DNA from 2 places in the Kribbella koreensis genome. Region 1 is predicted to be linked to the other one. Evidence: riboswitches for the same ligand, from Rfam matches in the RefSeq annotation. Region 1 holds a riboswitch; the other holds the start of a gene.

Region 1 (5,743 bases):
TCGCCGGACCGCCGGCGATCGGGAGGATCACAGCATGCCGTTCTGCAACCAGTGCGGGCACGAGAACTCCGAGGGCAGCAAGTTCTGCTCGCAGTGCGGAACGATGCTCCCTGGCGCGGACCGTCCGGTGACCGCCCCCGGGGTGACCGACACCGCGATGCTCGCACCGATCAGCGTCGAGCCGGAGACCGAGCGTTTCGATCTCGGCGAGAGCCTGTCCGCCGAGGACGAGGCCGCGGTCGGCGCGCTGCCCCAGGGATCGGCGCTGCTGATCGTCCAGCGCGGCCCGAACGCGGGCAGCCGGTTCCTGCTCGACGTCGACGTGGTCACCGCCGGCCGGCACCCCGACAGCGACATCTTCCTCGACGACGTGACCGTGTCCCGCCGGCACGCGGAGTTCCGGCGCGACCCGCAGGGCGTGAAGGTCCGCGACGTCGGCAGCCTGAACGGCACCTACGTGAACCGCGACCGGATCGACGAGCTGCAGCTGTCGAACGGCGACGAGGTGCAGATCGGCAAGTACCGGCTGGTCTACTACGCCAGTGGCCAAGCCTGAGTCTGGAGACTCCGCACTAGGGGGCAGCAGCATCGGTGAGGTGCTGCAGCTCCTGCAGGCCGAGTTCGCCGACGTCACCATCTCCAAGATCCGCTTCCTCGAGGCGGAGGGGCTGGTGACGCCGGCCAGGACCGCTTCGGGGTACCGCAAGTTCAGTACCGCCGACATCGAGCGGCTTCGCTATGTGCTGACCGCGCAGCGCGACCAGTACCTGCCGCTGAAGGTGATCAAGGACCACCTCGACGCGATGGATCGCGGGCTGCGGCCGCCTGCTCCTGGTGGCCGGCCGGCGGCGCCGCAGACGTTGCCCCAGCCTGCCGGGCTGCCCGATGCCGAGGACTTCTCGACGTACGGGACCGAGTTGAAGCTGACCCGGGACGAGCTGCGCGAGGCGGCCGGGATCACGGCCGAGTTGCTCGAGCAGCTGGAGAGTCACAACCTCGTCGTGGCCCGGGGCAACCACTACGACGGCGACGCGATCCTGATCGCCAAGGCGGCCGCCGAGTTCGCGCAGTACGGGATCGAGCCGCGGCATCTGCGGCCGTTCCGGGCCGCCGCCGATCGTGAGGTCGGGCTGATCGAGCAGGTCGTACAGCCCCGGCGCGACGACAAGACGCTCGAACTGGCCGCCCTCGCGGTGCGTTTGCACGCGGCACTCGTCCGGTCACGGCTCACCCGCTGACCCCGGCGGGGCAGCCCCGGCCTGGCCCGCAGAGTAGGCTGAAGGAGTGCGCGAAGTCGACGTGGTCGGAGTCCGGGTTGAGATGCCCTCGAGTCAGCCGATCGTGCTGCTCCGGGAGGTCGGCGGAGAGCGGTACCTGCCGATCTGGATCGGCGCGGCCGAAGCGAGCGCCATCGCTTTCGCCCAGCAGGGGATGGAGCCTCCCCGGCCGCTGACCCACGACCTGTTCGCGGAGACCATCCGGGTGCTCGGGCACACGCTGAGCCAGGTCCGGATCGTGAACCTGACCGACGGCGTGTTCGAGGCGATCCTGGTCTTCGACGACAAGACCGAGATCTCCGCCCGCCCGTCGGACTCGATCGCGCTCGCGCTGCGGACCGGTACGCCGGTGTTCTGCACCGAGGAGATCCTGGCCGAGGCCGGCATCCCGGTTCCGGACAGTGAGAACGAGGACGACGAGGTGGTCGAGGAGGAGGAGGTCGAGCGCTTCCGCGAGTTCCTCGATCACGTCACACCGGAAGACTTCGACAAGAGCTGACAGGTAACGATTCGTATTGGATCCGCGACACGCATCCGGCTCGGGGCGGTTGTCGTTGACCCGGCCTGAGCGGCGGCTTACCTTGAAGGAGTCGTGGGGTGTTGTAACTCCACGGATGTGATCCGTTCCAGTCGGTACCCAGGGAGGCTCAGGCGTGACACGCACCGGCGACACAGATCTGACGGCGCAGTCGACGTCCGAAGCACACGCCGAGGCGGCCGTCACCGCCGGCGTCCAGGGTCTGCTCTTCGAGGACGACCTGAAACCGATGCCCGACGACGTCGGTTTCCGCGGCCCGACGGCCTGTGCCGCGGCCGGTATCACCTACCGCCAGCTGGACTACTGGGCCCGCACCGGACTGGTCTCACCGTCCGTCCGCCCGGCCACCGGTTCCGGCACCCAGCGGCTCTACGGCTTCCGCGACGTCTTGTTGCTCAAAGTGATCAAGCGGCTGCTCGACGCGGGCATCTCGCTGCAGCAGATCCGCAGCGCCATCGCCCACCTGAGCAAGCGCGGCATCGACGACCTGACCCAGATCACGCTGATGAGCGACGGCGCCTCGGTCTACATGTGCACCTCGCCCGACGAGGTCATCGACCTGCTGGCCGGCGGCCAGGGCGTCTTCGGGATCGCCCTCGGTGGCGTCTGGCGCGAGGTCGAGGGATCGCTGTCCGAGCTGCCGACCGAGCGGCTCGACGCGCACGGCGAGACCGGCGACGACCACGCCAACGACGAGCTCGCTGCCCGCCGCCGTGCCCGGATGACGGGCTGAGGTACCCTCGTTCTCAGCCGTACACAACACTCGGGAGAGTCTCGACCTGCTGTCTGGTCGGGCGCCGAAGGGGCAATTCCTCCCCGGAACCTCTCAGGCCCATGGACCGAGTGTCTTAGGCGACTCTGAAGCGCGCGCCGCGTGACAGAGGGGGAGGCCACCGGCAATTGTCAGCAACGGAGCCTCCACACAATGACTGAAACCCCTGTTCAGGTGTCAGCGGTGTTCGCCGACCGTCACATCGGCCCGCGGTCCGGCGAGATCGCCAAGATGGTCGAGACCCTCGGGTACGCCGATGTCGACGCGCTCGTCGACGCCGCGGTGCCCGCCTCGATCCGCTCGACCGAGCCGCTCCGGCTGCCCGAGCCGGCCTCCGAGGTCGACGCGCTGACCGAACTGCGCCAGCTCGCCGCCCGCAACAACGTCGCCACCTCGATGATCGGCCAGGGGTACTACGGCACGTTCACCCCGTCGGTGATCGTCCGCCGCCTGGTCGAGAACCCGGCCTGGTACACCGCTTACACGCCGTACCAGCCGGAGATCTCCCAGGGCCGTCTCGAGGCGCTGCTGAACTTCCAGACCGTCGTCTCCGACCTGACCGGCCTGCCGACCGCGAACGCGTCGCTGCTCGACGAGGGCACTGCCGCCGCCGAGGCGATGACGCTGGCGCACCGGTCGAACCGCAAGAGCAAGAGCAACCGGTTCCTGGTCGACGCCGACTGCTTCGCGCAGACGATCGCGGTCGTCCAGACGCGCGCCGAGGCGCTCGACATCGAGGTCGTCGTCGCTGACACGACCGATGGGCTGCCGGAGGGCGACTTCTTCGGCTTCCTGGTGCAGTACCCGGGCTCCGGCGGTGTCGTTCGGGACCTGAAGCCGCTGATCGCGGCGGCACACGACCGGGAGACGCTCGTCGCGGTCGCGTCCGACCTGCTGGCCCTGACGCTGCTCGAGGCGCCGGGCGAGGCCGGGGCCGACATCGTCATCGGGTCGTCTCAGCGCTTCGGGGTGCCGCTGTTCTACGGTGGGCCGCACGCTGGGTTCATGTCGGTGCGCGCCGGGCTGGAGCGGTCGCTGCCGGGTCGGCTGGTCGGCGTTTCGGTCGATGCAGATGGCGCGCCGGCGTACCGGTTGGCTTTGCAGACGCGGGAGCAGCACATCCGGCGTGAGAAGGCGACCTCGAACATCTGTACCGCGCAGGTGCTGCTCGCTGTCGTCGCGTCGATGTACGCCGTCTACCACGGTCCGGAGGGGCTGAAGGCGATCGCTGAGCGGGTCCACCGCCACGCGGACAGCCTCGCCGCCTCGCTGAAGGCCGGAGGCGTCGAGGTCGTGCACGACCAGTTCTTCGACACCGTCCTGGCCCGGGTGCCCGGTCGTGCGGCGGATGTTGTCGACACGGCTCGGCAGAACGGCATCTGGCTGCGTGAGGTCGACGCGGACCACGTCGGTATCTCCTGTGACGAGAAGACCGACGCGACGGCGCTGGTCGGGGTCTGCCGTTCCTTCGGCGTGACGTACGACGCGGCGCTCGGCGGTGACGCCCTGGCCGAGACGGTCACGCGGACCTCGGAGTACCTGACGCACCCGGTCTTCAACACGCACCGGTCCGAGACGGCGATGCTGCGCTACCTGCGCAAGCTGTCGGACTACGACTACGCGCTCGACCGCGGCATGATCCCGCTCGGCTCCTGCACGATGAAGCTGAACGCGACCACCGAGATGGAAGCCGTCACCTGGCCCGAGTTCGCCGACATGCACCCGCTGGCGCCGATCGAGGACGCCGCCGGCTACGTGAAGCTGATCGGCCAGCTGGAGCGCTGGCTGGCCGAGGTGACCGGCTACGCGAAGGTCTCGATCCAGCCGAACGCCGGCTCGCAGGGTGAGCTCGCGGGGCTGCTCGCGATCCGCGGCTACCACCGGGCCCAGGGCAACGAAGATCGCAACGTCTGCCTGATCCCGGCGAGCGCGCACGGTACCAACGCCGCCTCCGCGGTGATGGCCGGGATGAAGGTTGTTGTTGTCAAGGGCAACGATGACGGCACGATCGACCTGGCCGACCTGCGCGCCAAGGCTGACGAGCACGCGGAGAAGCTGGCCGCGATCATGATCACCTACCCGTCCACGCACGGCGTGTACGAGGAGAGCGTGACCGAGGTCTGCCAGATCGTCCACGACCACGGCGGCCAGGTGTACGTCGACGGCGCGAACCTGAACGCGCTGCTCGGGCTGGCCAGGCCGGGCGAGTTCGGCGGCGATGTCAGCCACCTGAACCTGCACAAGACGTTCTGCATCCCGCACGGTGGCGGTGGCCCGGGTGTCGGTCCGGTCGCGGTCGCCGCGCACTTGGCGCCGTACCTGCCGAACCACCCGTTGCTCGACCAGGCCGGCCCGGAGTCGGGTGTCGGTCCGATCAGCGCGGCGCCGTTCGGCTCGGCCGGTGTGCTGGCGATCTCCTGGGCGTACATCCGGATGATGGGCGCCGAGGGGCTGACGTCGGCGACCAAGGCCGCCGTACTGACCGCCAACTACGTCGCCAAGCGGCTCGAGGACGCCTTCCCGGTGCTGTACACGGGGGAGAACGGGCTGGTCGCGCACGAGTGCATCCTGGATCTGCGGCCGATGACCAAGGAGACCGGTATCACCGTCGACGACGTCGCGAAGCGGCTGGTCGACTACGGCTTCCACGCGCCGACGATGTCGTTCCCGGTCGCCGGGACGTTGATGGTGGAGCCGACCGAGTCCGAGGACCTGGGTGAGCTGGACCGGTTCTGCGACGCGATGATCGCGATCCGGCACGAGATCGACCGGGTCGCGGCAGGGGAGTGGCCGGCCGGTGACAACCCGCTGGTGAACGCGCCGCACACCGCGTCGTCGGTGATCAACGACAAGTGGGAGCACGCCTACACCCGCGAGGAGGCCGCTTTCCCCCAGTCGGTCGACCGCACCACGAAGTACTGGCCGCCGGTCCGCCGCATCGACGGAGCCTACGGCGACCGCAACCTGATCTGCTCCTGCCCCTCCCCGGAGGCCTTCGAGTAACGGGCATACTTGGGTGAGTGACTGACGTTCGTGCTGACACCGCGGCGGCCTTGTACGCCGAGATCGCCGCGGCCCAGAGTGAGACCAAGCTGCCGACCATCACAGCCGGTGTGCTGAAGGACGGCGCGTTGGCGTGGACCGGCTCCCGCGGGC
Region 2 (5,743 bases), on a different contig from region 1:
GAAATGCGCATCAACGCCGTGGACCCCGGCTACACCGCCACCGACTTCAACGGCCACCGAGGCCACCAGTCCATCCCCGAAGGCGCCGCCAGCATCGTCCGCCTGGCCACCATCGACAAAACCGGCCCCACAGCCACCTACCAACGCAACACAGGCCTCGTCCCCTGGTGACAGCGGCCCGGGTCTGAGAGCCTGGCCCGCATGTCATCTCTCGTGTTGCTGCATGGACTAGGAGCTACCGGCCGGGTTTGGGACGGGTGGCCGCAGCCGCGGATCGCGCCGGACCTGCCCGGGCACGGGAGTGCACCTACGCTCCCGCGGTACACCTTCGAGTCGATGGCGGGCGCGGTTGCGGAGGCGCTGCCGGTGCGGGAGGGGTTGGTGGTCGTCGGGCATTCGCTCGGTGGGGTGATTGGGCTGGAGTTGGCCAGTGGGCGGTACGGCGTGCAGGTGGATCGGGTGGTGGCGTTGGGGGTGAAGGTGAGCTGGTCGGCGGATGATCTGGGGCGGGCGGGGGCGCTGGCGCAGAAACCGATCGGGTGGTTCGAGAGTCGGGACGAGGCGGCTGCCCGGTTTCTCAAGGTGTCTGGGTTACAAGGGCTGGTCGAGCCGGACAGCGGCGCGGTTGAGCATGGGATCAAGCAGGTCGATGGGCGGTGGCGGCTGGCGATGGATCCGGGGACCTGGGCGGTGGGTGCGCCGGGTATGGAGAAGCTGATCGCGGCTAGTCAGGCGGAGGTCGTGCTGGCGCGCGGTGAGCTTGATCCGATGAACACGGATGCCGAGCTGACCGCGCTGGGCGGGCACGTCGTCACGCTGGCCGGGTTGGGGCACAACGCGCACGTGGAGGATCCGTCAGCACTCGATCACGTTCACGGCCAGGCCGCCACGTGAGGTCTCCTTGTACTTGATCTTCATGTCGGCGCCGGTCTCGCGCATCGTCTTGATCACCTTGTCGAGCGAGACGACATGGACGCCGTCGCCGTGCATCGCCATCCGGGCGGCGTTGATCGCCTTCATCGACGCCATCGCGTTGCGCTCGATACAGGGGATCTGAACCAGCCCGCCGACCGGGTCGCAGGTCAGGCCGAGGTTGTGCTCCATCGCGATCTCGGCCGCGTTCTCGACCTGCTCCGGAGTACCACCCAGTACTTCGCACAGCCCGGCGGCCGCCATCGAGCAGGCCGAGCCGACCTCGCCCTGACATCCGACCTCGGCGCCGGAGATCGACGCGTTCTCCTTGTACAGAACGCCGATCGCCGCGGCCGCCAGCAGGAACCGGACCACGCCGTCCTCCGATGCCCCCGGCACGAAGCGACGGTAGTAGTGCAGCACGGCCGGAATGATCCCCGCGGCACCGTTCGTCGGCGCCGTGACGATCCGGCCGCCGGACGCGTTCTGCTCGTTCACCGCGAGCGCGAACAGGTTGACCCAGTCCATCACCTTCAGCGGATCGACCGACCACTTGTCGCCGCTGAGCTTCTTGTGCAGCGCGGCCGCCCGGCGCGGGACCTTGAGACCGCCCGGCAGCGTGCCCTCGGTCTCACAGCCCTCGTCGACGCAGTCCTGCATCACCTGCCAGATGTGCAGCAGGCCCTCGCGGATCTCGGGCTCGGTCCGCCAGGCCAGCTCGTTGGCGAGCATCACCTCGCTGATCGGCAGGCCCGACTCCTGGCAGCGGACGAGCAGCTCGTTGCCGGACAGGAACGGGTACTTGAGCGGAGTACGGTCCGCGACGATCCGGTCACCGGCCGCCGCGTTCTCGTCGACGACGAAACCGCCGCCGACCGAGTAGTACGTCCGCTCCCGCAGACAGGTGCCGTCAGCGGCCCGGGCCACGAAGGTCATCCCGTTCGGGTGGTACGGCAGCGCCTTGCGCCGGTGCATGATCAGCTGGTTGTTCTCGTCGAAGACGATCTCCCGCTGACCGGCGAGCCGGAGCCGGCCGGCCGCGCGGATCGCGGCGACCCGGCTCTCCACCGAGCGGGTGTCGACCGTCTCCGGGTCCTCACCCTCCAGCCCGAGGATGACCGCCTTGTTGCTGCCGTGCCCGTGGCCGGTGGCGCCGAGGGAGCCGAAGAGTTGCGACTCGACGGCCGTTGTACGGTCGAGTAACCCGTCCGCGGCCAGGCCGAGCGCGAAGGTGCGGGCGGCTCGCATCGGTCCCACGGTGTGGGAGCTCGACGGGCCGATCCCGATACTGAACAGGTCGAACACGCTGATCGCCATGCTGGAGGCCTCCTGGTCGCCATTGACCGATTGGTATGCCTCCCCGCTCTGTCAGGCAGTGTGCCTTCCAGAGGTGCCTCGCCCGCACGGTGAAGGTGCCTGAGAGATTCTTGGGGAGAGTTGCTCCTACGGCGCCCGGGTCAGGCCCGGGTCTCTCCCGCACGGGTTCATGCGGCTGCTGATTTCACTACTCGCCGCGACGGTACGGCGGACCGGCCGCGCGCGTCAATCCGGCAGCGGGTGAACTCAGGACAACCGGTTGGTGCGCTGCGCCCAGAGCTCGAAGAACCAGGTGAACAGTGGCGGGATGCTGGCGGCCAGAGCGGCCAGCGTGACCGGGACCGTCCAGCGCAGCTGCTTGCGGACCGCGAGCACCGTGATCACGTAGGCGATGAAGATCGTGCCGTGCACCGGCCCGAAGATCTTCACGCCGATCTCGTTGTCGGACAGCACGTACTTGAACAGCATCCCGATCAGCAGCCCGGTCCAGGAGATCGCCTCGGCGATCGCCACGGCACGGAACACCGTCGCGTGCTTCGATCCGGCCGGAGTCTCAACAGCGGTCGTCGTCTCAGTCATCAGATCAGTGACCCTAACAAGTCCCCCAAGGCGAGCCGGGGGTTCGGGCCGGGTCTGTCCCCGATGCGCACGGGAAGGCGTTTGCCCAGGATCGGGGGATGAAGCTCATCACGTGGGGTGCGATCGCCGGCGTCGTCATCGCCGGCCTGGTCGCGCCACCGGCAACCGCCGTACAACCGAAGTCCTTGCAGTGGACCGACTGCGAGGTCAAACCCAAAGAGGATCCCAAGCTCGTCGCCGGCTCCGAATGCGCGACCCTCCAGGTCCCGGTGGACTGGAACCACCCGGACGGACCCACCTTCGGCCTGGCGATAGCCCGCCGTACTGCGAAAGACCCGTCAACCCGCATCGGCACCCTGGTGTTCGGCCCGGGCGGCCCCGGCGACTCCGGGGTCGACCGGATCCGGACCGGTATGACCCGCTTCAGCGACGCCCTGGAGGACAGGTTCGACATCGTCAGCTTCGACCCCCGTGGGATCGCCCGCAGCAACCCGGTCGTCTGCTCGGCCGCGTTGCTCGCCAAGCAGCCCTCGCCGCAGATCAGCAGCCGCGCGCAGTTCGACCAGACCATCCGCTACAACCGCGAACTGGACCAGGACTGCCGCACCCACACCGGGCCGGTCTACGACCACATCGACACCCTGCAGACGGTTCGCGATGTCGACGCGATCCGCGCGGCGCTGGGTGAGACCAAGATCAGTTTCCACGGCAGCTCGTACGGGACCATGCTCGGTGAGCTGTACGCCGAGAGGTACCCGCACCGGCTGCGCGCGCTCGTCCTGGAGAGCGTCTTCGACCACGGCGACTCGACAACCGGTGAGTTCCTCGACGCGCAGGCCGCGACGGCGCAGGACTCGTTCACCGAGTTCGTGAACTGGTGCGAAGAGGCGACCGCCTGCTCGCTACACGGGCGCGACATCCACGCGCTGTGGGCGGAACTGCTCGCCCGGGCCGGTCGTGGCGAGCTGCCGGATCCACGGCAGGCGAGCGTGAAGGCGACGCCGTTCACGCTGACCTTCGGGGTGTTCCGGATGCTCTACGAGCCGCAGTGGGCCGCGCTGGCCGACCTGTTGAAGCGGCTGGAGACGAGCGCCCCACCGACGGGCGAACCCCCGGTACCGACCGGGCTGGCCCCGAACACGCTCGCACCGTTCTGCCGGGACCTCAGCCTGCCGGTCCGCACGTATGGTGAGTTCTCAGCGCACGTACGACGGCTCGCGCGGAACAACCAGGACCTGAAGATCCCGCCGACGCTGCTCGCGGTGACCAACTGCCTCGGGCTGCCGAAGGCCGTGAATCCCCAACAGGACTTGAAGATTCGCGGCCTCAAGACCCCCGCGCTACTCGCGAACGCGCTTCACGATCCGGCCACCGGCTACAGCTGGGCGACCAGTGTCGCGCGCCAGCTCGGCGAGCAGGGGGTGCTGCTCACGTACGAGGGCTGGGGACACGGCAGCTATACCAAGAGTCCTTGCGTAGGGCAAGCAATCGACAGCTACCTGATCTCACTGACCGTTCCGCGACGCGGCACGACCTGTCCGGCGGTACCGCCGGCGTCCTGATGACGATGGGGCTCCTCGCCGGGCATGGCGAGGAGCCCCATCATTGTTCCCAACCGGCTGTCAGACGGAGACGAGGTGCGCTTCCTGGACACGGGTGAGCGATCCGCTGCGGAGCACCTCGCTGGACAGCTCGAGGAGCCGGGCGCACGCGCGCTCGAGAGCCTCGGCCTGGGACCTGCAGCGGTCGACGAACCAGTACGGATCGTCGGGCTGCGGATCATCGGTGTCGTCGATGTCGGCGAACCAGTGCTGGTCGCCGGCGCAGGTGCAGTGCACCACCCGCACTCGCAGGTTCATCACGAAAATCCCCCCGTGCCGTAAATCCCTGGGATCCCCCCCGGGTTCCCAGCCGGGGCCAGCTCGGCCGGTGCGCAGCCGCGGCCCCCCACTACCGCGCACCGGGCCGAGATTGACCCTCCCCCGCTCCTTACATCGTGCTGGACGGCCCGGTGTTACTACTTGTGACCGAATTATTTTAAGTGATTGCTTGACTACGCTCAGTCGTTGCCGCGACCACGTTCTGCGAGAACACCAGCAGCACGAACCAGAGCACCGCCACGAACGCCAGCCCGGCCGACAACAGGCCCAGCAGGCCCACGACGTCTCCCATCCGATCGCCGCCCGAGACGACGAGCTGCCGCGGCCCGATCAGCAGACTCATCACGATCGAGACCGCCTCGGTACCCCGCAACCAGCGGGCCCGCTGCTCCAGTGAGCGGTCGCCGGCCCGGTCGGCCAGCCGCATCAGTCCGGTGCAGGTCAGGACGATCACCATCCCGCCGATGACGATCAGCGACGCCAGCCGGAGCTCGCCACCGACGATCGCGCGACCACCCAGCAGCGGGAGCAGCTCAGGCAGAGACGCCAGAGCGCCGACGAAGGCGAAGCCGGCGGCCAGGCGGAAGGCGTTGTCGAGTTTCCGGAGGCGGCACAGCCCGAAGTACAGCATCAGCCAGCCGGCCAGATCGACCACGACATCGAAGTTGTCGTAGCGGAAGTCCAGGAGGACGACGATCATGCCCCAGCCGATCAGCTTCATGCTCTGACGGTACGCACCGGGTAGGTCACCGTGGGAGATGACTGCGGGTCCACGCCTCCAGTCCGTCGGTGGTGATCGGGAGGGCTTCGGTGAGGATCTCGAGGCGGTCGGAGTGGACGACCACGTTGTCCTCGATCCGGATGCCGATGCCGCGGAGTTCGGGTGGGATGGTTTCGTCGTTGGGGTGGAAGTACAGGCCTGGTTCGACGGCCAGGGCCATGCCGACGTCGAGGTCGGCGGCGAAGTAGGTCTCGGGGCGGGCCGCGTCGCAGTCGTGGACGTCGAGGCCGATGTAGTGGCCGAGCCCGCAGACGACGTACCGGCGGTGCTGTTG

What was found. Region 1 has a riboswitch for glycine ahead of gcvP (aminomethyl-transferring glycine dehydrogenase). Riboswitches for the same ligand answer to the same signal wherever they lie in the genome.
Region 2: it holds a riboswitch for glycine, as region 1 does, so the genes downstream of both, ABD116_RS25450 (L-serine ammonia-lyase) here and gcvP (aminomethyl-transferring glycine dehydrogenase) in region 1, are expected to answer to the same signal.

Annotation. Positions count from the first base shown of each region.
Region 1 covers NZ_BAAAHK010000017.1:230,635-236,377, forward strand. Annotated here, with positions in the region: gene ABD116_RS30605 (zinc-ribbon and FHA domain-containing protein) at 35-556, shown strand; gene ftsR (transcriptional regulator FtsR) at 597-1,238, shown strand; gene ABD116_RS30615 (bifunctional nuclease domain-containing protein) at 1,285-1,776, shown strand; gene ABD116_RS30620 (MerR family transcriptional regulator) at 1,955-2,548, shown strand; glycine riboswitch at 2,570-2,667, shown strand; gene gcvP (aminomethyl-transferring glycine dehydrogenase) at 2,741-5,590, shown strand; gene ABD116_RS30630 (serine hydrolase domain-containing protein) at 5,608-5,743, shown strand, end outside.
Region 2 covers NZ_BAAAHK010000013.1:256,527-262,269, reverse strand. Annotated here, with positions in the region: gene ABD116_RS25460 (SDR family NAD(P)-dependent oxidoreductase) at 1-171, shown strand, start outside; gene ABD116_RS25455 (alpha/beta fold hydrolase) at 202-894, shown strand; gene ABD116_RS25450 (L-serine ammonia-lyase) at 856-2,229, opposite strand; glycine riboswitch at 2,307-2,399, opposite strand; gene ABD116_RS25445 (DUF3817 domain-containing protein) at 2,476-2,808, opposite strand; gene ABD116_RS25440 (alpha/beta hydrolase) at 2,907-4,370, shown strand; gene ABD116_RS25435 (hypothetical protein) at 4,431-4,667, opposite strand; gene ABD116_RS25430 (hypothetical protein) at 4,846-5,409, opposite strand; gene ABD116_RS25425 (aminopeptidase P family protein) at 5,435-5,743, opposite strand, start outside.